DNA from 2 places in the Roseomonas haemaphysalidis genome. Region 1 is predicted to be linked to the other one. Evidence: riboswitches for the same ligand, from Rfam matches in the RefSeq annotation. Region 1 holds a riboswitch; the other holds the start of a gene.

What was found. A riboswitch is a leader RNA that binds a small molecule or an ion and turns the genes downstream of it on or off. The one in region 1 is predicted to bind cobalamin.
Region 2: it holds a riboswitch for cobalamin, as region 1 does, so the genes downstream of both, IAI59_RS01460 (ABC transporter substrate-binding protein) here and IAI59_RS03545 (DUF1636 family protein) in region 1, are expected to answer to the same signal.

What each region holds. Positions count from the first base shown of each region.
Region 1 is NZ_CP061177.1:790,289-794,689, reverse strand. It holds gene cobN (cobaltochelatase subunit CobN) at 1-1,234, opposite strand, end outside; gene cobW (cobalamin biosynthesis protein CobW) at 1,239-2,276, opposite strand; gene IAI59_RS03545 (DUF1636 family protein) at 2,273-2,659, opposite strand; cobalamin riboswitch at 2,772-2,966, opposite strand; gene IAI59_RS03540 (DUF3297 family protein) at 3,275-3,526, opposite strand; gene cobU (bifunctional adenosylcobinamide kinase/adenosylcobinamide-phosphate guanylyltransferase) at 3,597-4,103, shown strand; gene cobO (cob(I)yrinic acid a,c-diamide adenosyltransferase) at 4,100-4,401, shown strand, end outside.
Region 2 is NZ_CP061177.1:312,102-316,502, reverse strand. It holds gene dinB (DNA polymerase IV) at 1-791, opposite strand, end outside; gene IAI59_RS01465 (hypothetical protein) at 922-1,200, shown strand; cobalamin riboswitch at 1,241-1,437, shown strand; gene IAI59_RS01460 (ABC transporter substrate-binding protein) at 1,549-2,559, shown strand; gene IAI59_RS01455 (FecCD family ABC transporter permease) at 2,556-3,632, shown strand; gene IAI59_RS01450 (ABC transporter ATP-binding protein) at 3,629-4,393, shown strand.

The sequences.
Region 1 (4,401 bases):
CGGCGGCCTCCTGCGGTTGCGTGTCGTAGCCGGCCTCCTGCCAGTCCCGCAGCAGCGCGGCGGCACTCGCGAAACTGTCCAGCCCCACCGCGTGGCCCACCTGCCCGCTGCCGGCGACGCCGGGATAGTCCGACAGCACCAGCGCCACGCGGCGCGCGGCGGCGGGCGTGGCGCCCAGCCGCGCCCAGCCGGCGGCACGCTCGGCGGCCAGGCGGATGCCGCAGCGGCAGGGGCGCAGCACGGTGGGGCGGAAGTCCAGGCCCGGCAGCGGCGCGGCCTCCGCCTTGAAGCCGATCGCCGCCGTGGGCAGCCGCCCGTCCAGTTCCGGCAGCACCACCTGCATCGCCAGGTCGGTCTGCGACAGCCCGCGCGTGCTGGCCGCCCAGGCTTCCTGCGGCGAGCCGGACAGCACCAGTTGCAACACCGGCACCCCGGCCGCATCCAGCGGCGCGGCGCCCGAGGAAAAGGCCGTGGCGTTCAGCACCACCGCCGGGCGCATCGCCGCCAGCCGCGCCGCCACGAAGCGCGCCGCGTCCGGCTGCTTCAGGCTGGCGGCGAACAGCCCGCACGGGTTCAGGCCATGCGCCGCCAGGGCCTTCGCCAAGTCGCGGTGCGGCGCCACGTCGTCGGCCAGTAGGTGGGAGCGGTAGAACACCAGCGCCACGTCGGGGCCCGCGGCCGTCACGCCGAAGTCGTGGTCGCCGAACTCCGGCAGCGGCGGCGGGTCCTCGGCCGGCGCGGCGCCGAGCCCGCCCGCCTCGGCCGCCACGCGCAGCGCCGCCGCCATCTGCACCGCGCCGCCATGGCGGAAGCAGCGCAGCAGCCGCGCGCGCAGGCCAGGCTCCATGGTGGACATCGCCGCCATGCGCGCGTCGTCGGGGCCATCGCCGGGCAGGACTGCCAGCGGAATCCCCTGCTGGCGGCACAGGCTTTCCACTTCCTCGGCGCCGTAGCGCCAGTAGTCCAGCCCGCCCAGCAGCCGCAGCACGATGACCCGCGCGTGGCCCAGCACCTGCGTGGCATAAAGGTCCACCGACATCGGGTGACGCAGTTGGGCGAGGCTCGCCAGCCGCAGCGCCGGGCGTGGCTCTGGCAGCATCGCCCAGCCCGCCGCCGCCTGCGCCAGGTCGCTGTCGGTGAAGGACAGCAGCACCAGATCCGCCGGCGCGTGGCCGAGATCGACCGCCTCGCCGGCGGCGTCCAGGCTCAGCGTTTCGCGCGGCAGCAGGTGCATCGTGCTACCCGGCGATGGCGGCGGCGATCGCCGCCTTGTCCAGCCCGCTCTGGCCGATCACCACCAGCCGGCCGTCGCGCGCCTCGCCCGCCGCCCAGGGGCGGTCGAAATGGTGGCGGAAGCGCGCGCCCACGCCCTGCACCGCCAGCCGCATCGGCTTGCCCGGCAGACTCGCAAAACCCTTCATGCGCAGCACGTCGAAGCGCGCCGCCACCTCGGCCAGCTTGGCCACCAGCGCCTCGGGGCTCGCCGCCTCCGGCATCGGCACGACGAAGCTGTCGAAATCGTCGTGCTCGTGGTCGTCGGAGCCATCATGGTGCGAGGGGCGGGCGGCGAGGTCGTCCTCCGCCGCCGCGCCGAGGCCGAGCAGCACGGCGATGTCGAGCGCGCCCTCGCGCGCCGCCACCACCTTCACCGCGCGCGGCAACCGTGCCGCGATCTCCGTCCGCAGCCGCGCCAGCGCGGCCTCGTCCAGCAGGTCGGCCTTGTTCAGCACCACGAGGTCGGCGGCGCTGAGCTGGTCCTCGAACACCTCGGCCAGCGGGTTGTCGTGGTCCAGGCTGTCGTCGGCCGCGCGCTGGGCGGCCACGGCCTCCGGGTCGTCGGCGAAGCGGCCCTCGGCCACCGCCGGCCCGTCAACCACCGTGACCACCCCATCGACCGTGACGCGGGAGCGGATGGAGGGCCAGTTGAAGGCCTTGATCAGCGGCTTGGGCAAGGCGAGGCCCGAGGTCTCGATCAGGATGTGCTCCGGCGGCTCGGCGCGGTCCAGCAGCGCCGCCATGGTGGGCAGGAAGTCGTCGGCCACCGTGCAGCAGATGCAGCCGTTGGCCAGCTCCACGATGTTCTCCGCCTCGCAGCCCGGAATGCCGCAGGCGGCCAGCAGGTCGCCATCAATGCCGAGCGAGCCGAACTCGTTGACGATGATGGCGATCCGCCGCCCCCGCGCCTGGGACATCACGTGCCGCACCAGCGTGGTCTTCCCGGCACCCAGAAAGCCGGAAACGATGGTGGCGGGGACCTTGGCGAGGGACTGGCTCATGGAAGCTCCTGCAACGAAGGAATGCGGCCCAGCATGACGGACCGCAGCGAGGCCGGGCGGCGGGACGGCAGCACCGCGCCATGCGCACTGGCCGCATAGGTGGCGCCGTAGGTGACGAGATCGGCGGCGTGCTCCACGCCCAGGCGGCCCAGCAGGTAGCCCCACTTGCCCGGCGCGGTGATGGCGGCGGCGCAGCCCTGCTCGCAGACCGCGAGGCAGGTGACCTCACGCAGCTCCACCGGGCCCCCGGCGGGCAGCGCGGCCGCCACGGCGTCCAGCAGGTCGCGCCCCGGCCGGCGGTCCTCCGGCGCCAGGTCGCGCCCCGCCCGGCAGGTCACGCAGACATGCAGCACCGCCCCGCCCGTTGTTTCCGCTTTCGCCATGCCGCACCTCCGCACGTCCAACGAGGTGCCGACCGCCCGGGCAACCGCCAGGGTCAGCGCCGGGCACGGCGGCCCCACGCTTCAGCCCTCCGGGGCACCCCGCCCGGCGGCTCGGTCTCGATGGGCGATGGCAGGTCTCCTGGCTCACGGATCAAACGCGGGCTGCACGGCCTTCCCGGGGGTGGTGCCCCCAGTGGCGCGAACGGCAGCCTGCTTTCCGCCTACAGTTGCGGGGGCAGCCGCGGCTTGAACACCGCAGTTCCCTTTTCACCCCCCTTTCGGGGAGACCATCGTGGGGCTGGGTTAGGGGTGCGCGGGGGGGTTGTCAAACGCTTCCGGCCCGGCCTTGGCCAGGGGGGCGCCGCCGCCCTGGACCCCCCGCCGGGGTGGCAGTGCCACCCCAGACCCCGCCGTCAGGAAGCATTGGGGGGCTTGAACGACAACACGGGCGCGGGGCCGAAAGCCTAGATTTTTATGGAAAGGCCACCAGCGCTGCACCATGAGTCGCCGAGGGCCAGCGGCCCTCGGGGCGGCAAACAGAGGGCGGGGTCTGGGGTGGCACTGCCACCCCAGCGGGGGTCCAGGGGGCAGTGCCCCCTGGCCACGCCCGCAATCTCAGGCCGCCGTATCGCGAAAATAGGGCTCCACGGTGCCCGTCACCTTCATCGTCAGCGGGCGGCCCTTGCGGTCCATGGCCTTGCCCACCGCCAGCCGCACCCAGCCTTCGCTGACGCAGTATTCCTCGACGTTGGTCTTTTCCACGCCCTTGAAGCGGATGCCGATGCCGCGCTCCAGGATCGCCTCGTTGAAGAACGGGCTGGCGGGGTCGTTGGAAAGGCGGTCGGGCGGGGTGGTGGCGTCGGACATGGCGGGGGCTCCTGGGCTGTCTGCGGGGGTGATAGCCAGCCGGGGCGGCTTTCGGCTAGTCCTGGCTGGCATGAGCATCACCCTGGTCCTCGGCGGCGCGCGTTCCGGCAAGTCGCGCCATGCCGAGGCGCTGCTGGCCCCGCACCCCACGCCCTGGACCTACATCGCCACGGCCGAGGCCTGGGACGACGAGATGCGCGCCCGCATCGCCGAGCACCAGGCACGGCGGGACGCGCGCTGGCGCACCGTCGCGGCGCAGCTGGACCTGCCGGCGGCGCTGGCCGGCGCGGGGCCGGCCCTGGTGGATTGCCTGACCTTGTGGCTGACCAACCTGATGCTGGGCGGGCACGACGTGGCGGCGGCGACAACGGCGCTGGAGAGTGCTCTAGCCGCGCGCCTGGCGCCCACGGTGCTGGTGGCCAACGAGGTGGGGCTGGGCATCGTGCCCGATACCAAGCTGGGGCGGGCCTTCCGCGATGCGGCGGGGGTGCTGAACCAGCGCATCGCGGCGCGGGCGGACCATGTGCATTTCATCGCGGCCGGGCTGCCGCTGCTGCTGAAGGGAAAGCTGCCGTGAGCGAGGAGGAAGCCGCGCGCCATCGCGAGAAGATGGCCAGGCGCAAGACGGTGCAGGATGCGGAGGTGGCGGGCAAAACCATCGAGAAGGGCCTGCTGATGGTCCACACCGGCAAGGGCAAGGGCAAGAGCACGGCGGCCTTCGGGCTGGCGTTGCGCATGCTGGGGCGCGGCCGGCCGGTGGGGGTGGTGCAGTTCATCAAGGGCGCCTGGAGCACCGGCGAGCGCGCGCCGCTGGAAGCCATGCCGGGCCTGGAATGGCACAGCATGGGCGAGGGCTTCACCTGGGAAACGCAGGA
Region 2 (4,401 bases), 480 kb from region 1:
GCCAGCACGCCGTCCGCATCCGCCAGGTCGTGGCCGTAGGTGGTTTCCGAGCCGGACGACTTGCGCGGGGGGTCCGGCACCACGGGGCGGGCGTCCTCGCCGCGCGAGATGGCGTGGAAATGCGCGCCCGCCTTGCCGAAATGCGCCTGCAGAAAGGCCAGCGACTGCGCGCGCAGGTCCTGCCCGGTGCGGATGCCGAGGCCGTTCATGCGCGCCGCCGTGGCCGGGCCGATGCCGTGAAAGCGCCCCACCTCCAGCCCTGCCACGAAGTCCGGCCCCATCTCCGGCGTGATCACGAACTGGCCGTCCGGCTTGCGGTGGTCCGATGCCAGCTTGGCCAGAAAGCGGTTGTAGCTGATGCCGGCCGAGGCGGTCAGCGCCGTGTCCTCCCGGATGCGGGCGCGGATCTCGCGCGCGATGCGGCTGGCCAGCGGCTCGCCCTTCAGGTTGTCCGTGACGTCCAGATAGGCCTCGTCCAGCGACAGCGGCTCCACCAGCGGCGTGTAGTCCAGGAAGATGGCGCGGATCTGCCGTGATACGGCGCGGTAGCGCTCAAAGCGCGGCGGCACGAACAGCAGCTCGGGGCACAGCCGCAGCGCGGTGCGCGACGGCATGGCGGAGCGCACGCCGAAGCGCCGTGCCTCGTAGCTCGCCGCCGCCACCACGCCCCGATCGCGCGAGCCGCCCACCGCCAGCGGGCGGCCGCGCAGCGCCGGGTCGTCGCGCTGCTCGACCGAGGCGTAGAAGGCGTCCATGTCGATGTGGATGATCTTGCGGACTGGCGGCGTCACGACGGTGCAATGCGGTTCGACCTGCGGCGGTTGTAGCGCGGCCGCGCCGCCCGCCCCAGGGCCAGCGCGGGGTGACGCGCCATGCCGCCGCCGGTAGGCTTGCCGCACCGTCCCATCCACAGGAAATACCATGAACCGCTTCGTGCTTCCCGCCAGCCTCGCCCTGCTGTGCGCCGCCCTGCCGGCCTGGGCGCAGGCACCCGCCCCGCCCGCGCGCCCCGTCACGGTGTGGACCGAGATCGACCAGCCGATGAGCGCGCTGCTGAACGGTGGCCACCGCATCGTCGCCGCCATGGGGCCGAGCTTCACGCTGGAAAAGGGCGGCAAGTACGTGGTGTGCGAGATCCGTCCCGCCGGCGGCATGAGCAGCCGGCGCGAAACCACCTCGGAATGCCATGGCGTGAACTGAGGGGATGCGCGGCCGGCGCTTGTGCGCCGGCCGCGCATCCGTTACCCCTCGCGATGCCGGTTTCCGAAAGGAACTAACAGGGAATCCGTCGCGGCCTTTGCCGGCCGCCAAACGGAACTGCCCCCGCAACTGTAGGCGGCGAGCCCGATCCGAACACGCCACTGGGAGCCATCCCGGGAAGGCCGGATGGGGCGCTGACCCGCCAGTCAGGAGACCTGCCGGCTTGTGCAACTGACCCATCCGGCGGGGTGTCCGGGGAGGAATGTCGATGTTTGAACCGTCACGCCATGCGCGGCGGCCCGCGCCGCCGCGCGCAGGTGCCACGCTCCCGCAACAGGGGGCATGCGCATGATGCGCCGCTGCCTCGCCCTGGCCGCCATCGGCCTCGGGCTGTCGCTGTCCGCCGCCACGGCGCAGCCGACCCGCTATCCGCTGCTGATCGAGAACTGCGGCCAGTCGCTGCGCTTCGACGCCGCGCCGGACCGCGCCGTGACCATCGGCCAGTCGGTGACCGAGGTGCTCTACGCGCTCGGCGCCGGGGACCGCATGGCCGGCACCGCGCTGTGGTTCAACGAGGTGCTGCCCGAGTTCCGCGAGCAGAACGCGCGCGTGCCGCGGCTGGACAACAACGCGCCCTCCTTTGAATCCGTGATCGGCAAGCGCCCCGGGCTGGTGGCCACGCAGTTCGAATGGATGGTCGGGCCGCAGGGCGTGGTCGGGACCCGCCCGCAGTTCCACGAGCTCGGCGTGCCCACCTACGTCATGCCCCCCGACTGCGAGGGCAAGAACAACCTGGTGGGCGCCGACGGCACCCGCACCGCCGCCTTCAGCACGGAATCGCTATACAAGGGCATCACGGAACTGGCCGCGGTGTTCGACCGCCAGGACCGGGGCGCCGCGCTGGTGGCGGATCTGCGCGCGCGGGAAGCGGCGGCGGTGGCGCGTGCCCGGGCGCTGAACCTCAGCGATGCCTCGGCCGCCTTCTGGTTTTCCTCCGCCGACCTCGACCTCGATCCCTACATGGCCGGGCAGAAGGGCATCCCCGGCTACATGATGCGCACGCTCGGCCTGCGCAACGTGGTGCAGTCGGACGAGGAATGGCCCACCGTGGGGTGGGAAAGCATCGCGCGCGCCAACCCTTCCGTGCTGGTCATCGCGCGCATGGACCGCCGCCGCTTTCCGGCCGACGACGTGGAACGCAAGCTCGCCTTTCTGCGCGCCGACCCCGTGACGCGGGAGATGGAGGCGGTCAAGCACGGCCGCATCGTCATCATCGACGCCCACGCCATGCAGGCCACCCTCCGCCTGGTGGGCGGGCTGGAAGCCCTGACGGACGCGATGGCCCGGCTGGACCGGTGACGGCGGGCCCGCCACCCGCCGGCCTGCCGCGCGCGCTGGCCCGGCTGCTCGGCCGCGCGGCGCTGCATGCCGGCTGGATCTCGGCATTGCTGGCGGCGGCCATCCTGGCGGGCGTGTGCATCGGCGAAACGCCGATCCCGCCCGGCACGGTGCTGCAAACCCTGGCCAACAAGCTGTTCGGCGCCGGCTTCGCGCTGGACCGCATCGACCAGGGCATCGTGTGGAACTACCGGCTGACGCGCGCCATCGTCGCCGCCTGCTGCGGCGCGGGGCTGGCGGTTTCGGGCGTCATCCTGCAGTCGCTGCTGCGCAACGCGCTGGCCGACCCGTTCCTGCTGGGCATCTCGGCCGGCGCGTCCACGGGCGCCGTGCTGGTGACGGTGGCGGGCGTCGGCGCGGGGGCGGTGTCGCTGTCGCTCGGCGCCTTCGCCGGCTCGCTTTGCGCCTTTCTGCTGGTGGCGCTGCTGGCGCGTTTCTCAGGCGGCGGGGTGGGGCCGCGCGCGGCAGGGCAGATCGTGCTGGCGGGCATCGCCGGCTCGCAGCTGTTCAACGCCATCACCGCCTTCGTGATCACCCGCTCCGCCAGCGCCGAGCAGGCGCGTGGCATCCTGTTCTGGCTGCTGGGCAACCTCAGCGGCGCGCGCTGGGACAACGTGGTCTTCGCCGTGCCGGTGGCGCTGGCCGTCACCCTGGTCTGCCTGTGGCATGCCCGCGCGCTGGACGCCTTCACCTTCGGCACGGATTCCGCCATCGCGCTGGGCGTGCCGGTGCGGCAGGTGCAGGTGCTGCTGATCCTGTGCGCGTCCTTTGCCACGGCGGTGATGGTCAGCATCGTCGGCTCCATCGGCTTTGTGGGCCTCGTGGTGCCGCATGCGGCACGCTTTCTGGCGGGCGTGCGGCACGTGCGCCTGGTACCGGCGGCGGCGCTGACCGGCGCGCTGTTCCTGATCGCGGCCGACGTGGTGTCGCGCATCGCGGTCAAGGGGCAGGTGCTGCCGATCGGCGTGGTCACCGCGCTGGTCGGCGCGCCGGCCTTTGCGCTGATCCTGGTGCGGCGGCGGCCGGCCCGATGATCCTGTCCGCCGAGGCATTGCACTGGTCCGCGCGCGGCGTGCCCATCCTGCGCGACGTGTCGCTGGCCGTGGCGCAAGGCGAAACGCTGGGCCTGATCGGCCCCAACGGCTCCGGCAAGTCCACGCTGATGCGCCTGCTGGCTGGCGTGTTGCGACCGGATGCCGGCACCGTGCGCCTGGGCGGCCGCCCCATGGCGGCCATGCGGCGGCGCGAGGTGGCGCAGCTGCTGGCGCTGGTCGAGCAACAGGCCGAGACCGCCGACCGCGTGACGGTGCGCGACGCGGTGGAACTCGGCCGCACGCCCTGGCTGTCCATGCTGCGGCCCTGGTCGGCGGCCGACGACGCCATCGTCGCCGAGGCGCTGGCGGTGGTGGAGATGGCCGGATTCGCCGCGCGCGACTGGGCGACGCTGTCGGGCGGCGAGCGCCAGCGCGCACACATCGCGCGCGCCCTGGCGCAGCAGCCCCGCGTGCTGTTGCTGGACGAGCCGACCAACCACCTGGACATCCACCACCAGCTTTCCATCCTGCGGCTGGTGGAAACCCTGCCGGTGACCACCGTGGTCGCGCTGCACGACCTCAACCAGGCGCTGAACTGCGACCGGCTGGGCGTGATGCACCGGGGGCGGCTGGTGGCGCTGGGCCGGCCGTGGGAGGTGCTGACCACCGCGCTGCTGCGCGACGTCTTCGGCGTGCGCGCCGCCGTGCTGACCGACCCCACCGACGGCGCGCGCGTCATCCGCTTCCACGCCGCCGATTGAAAGGTCCT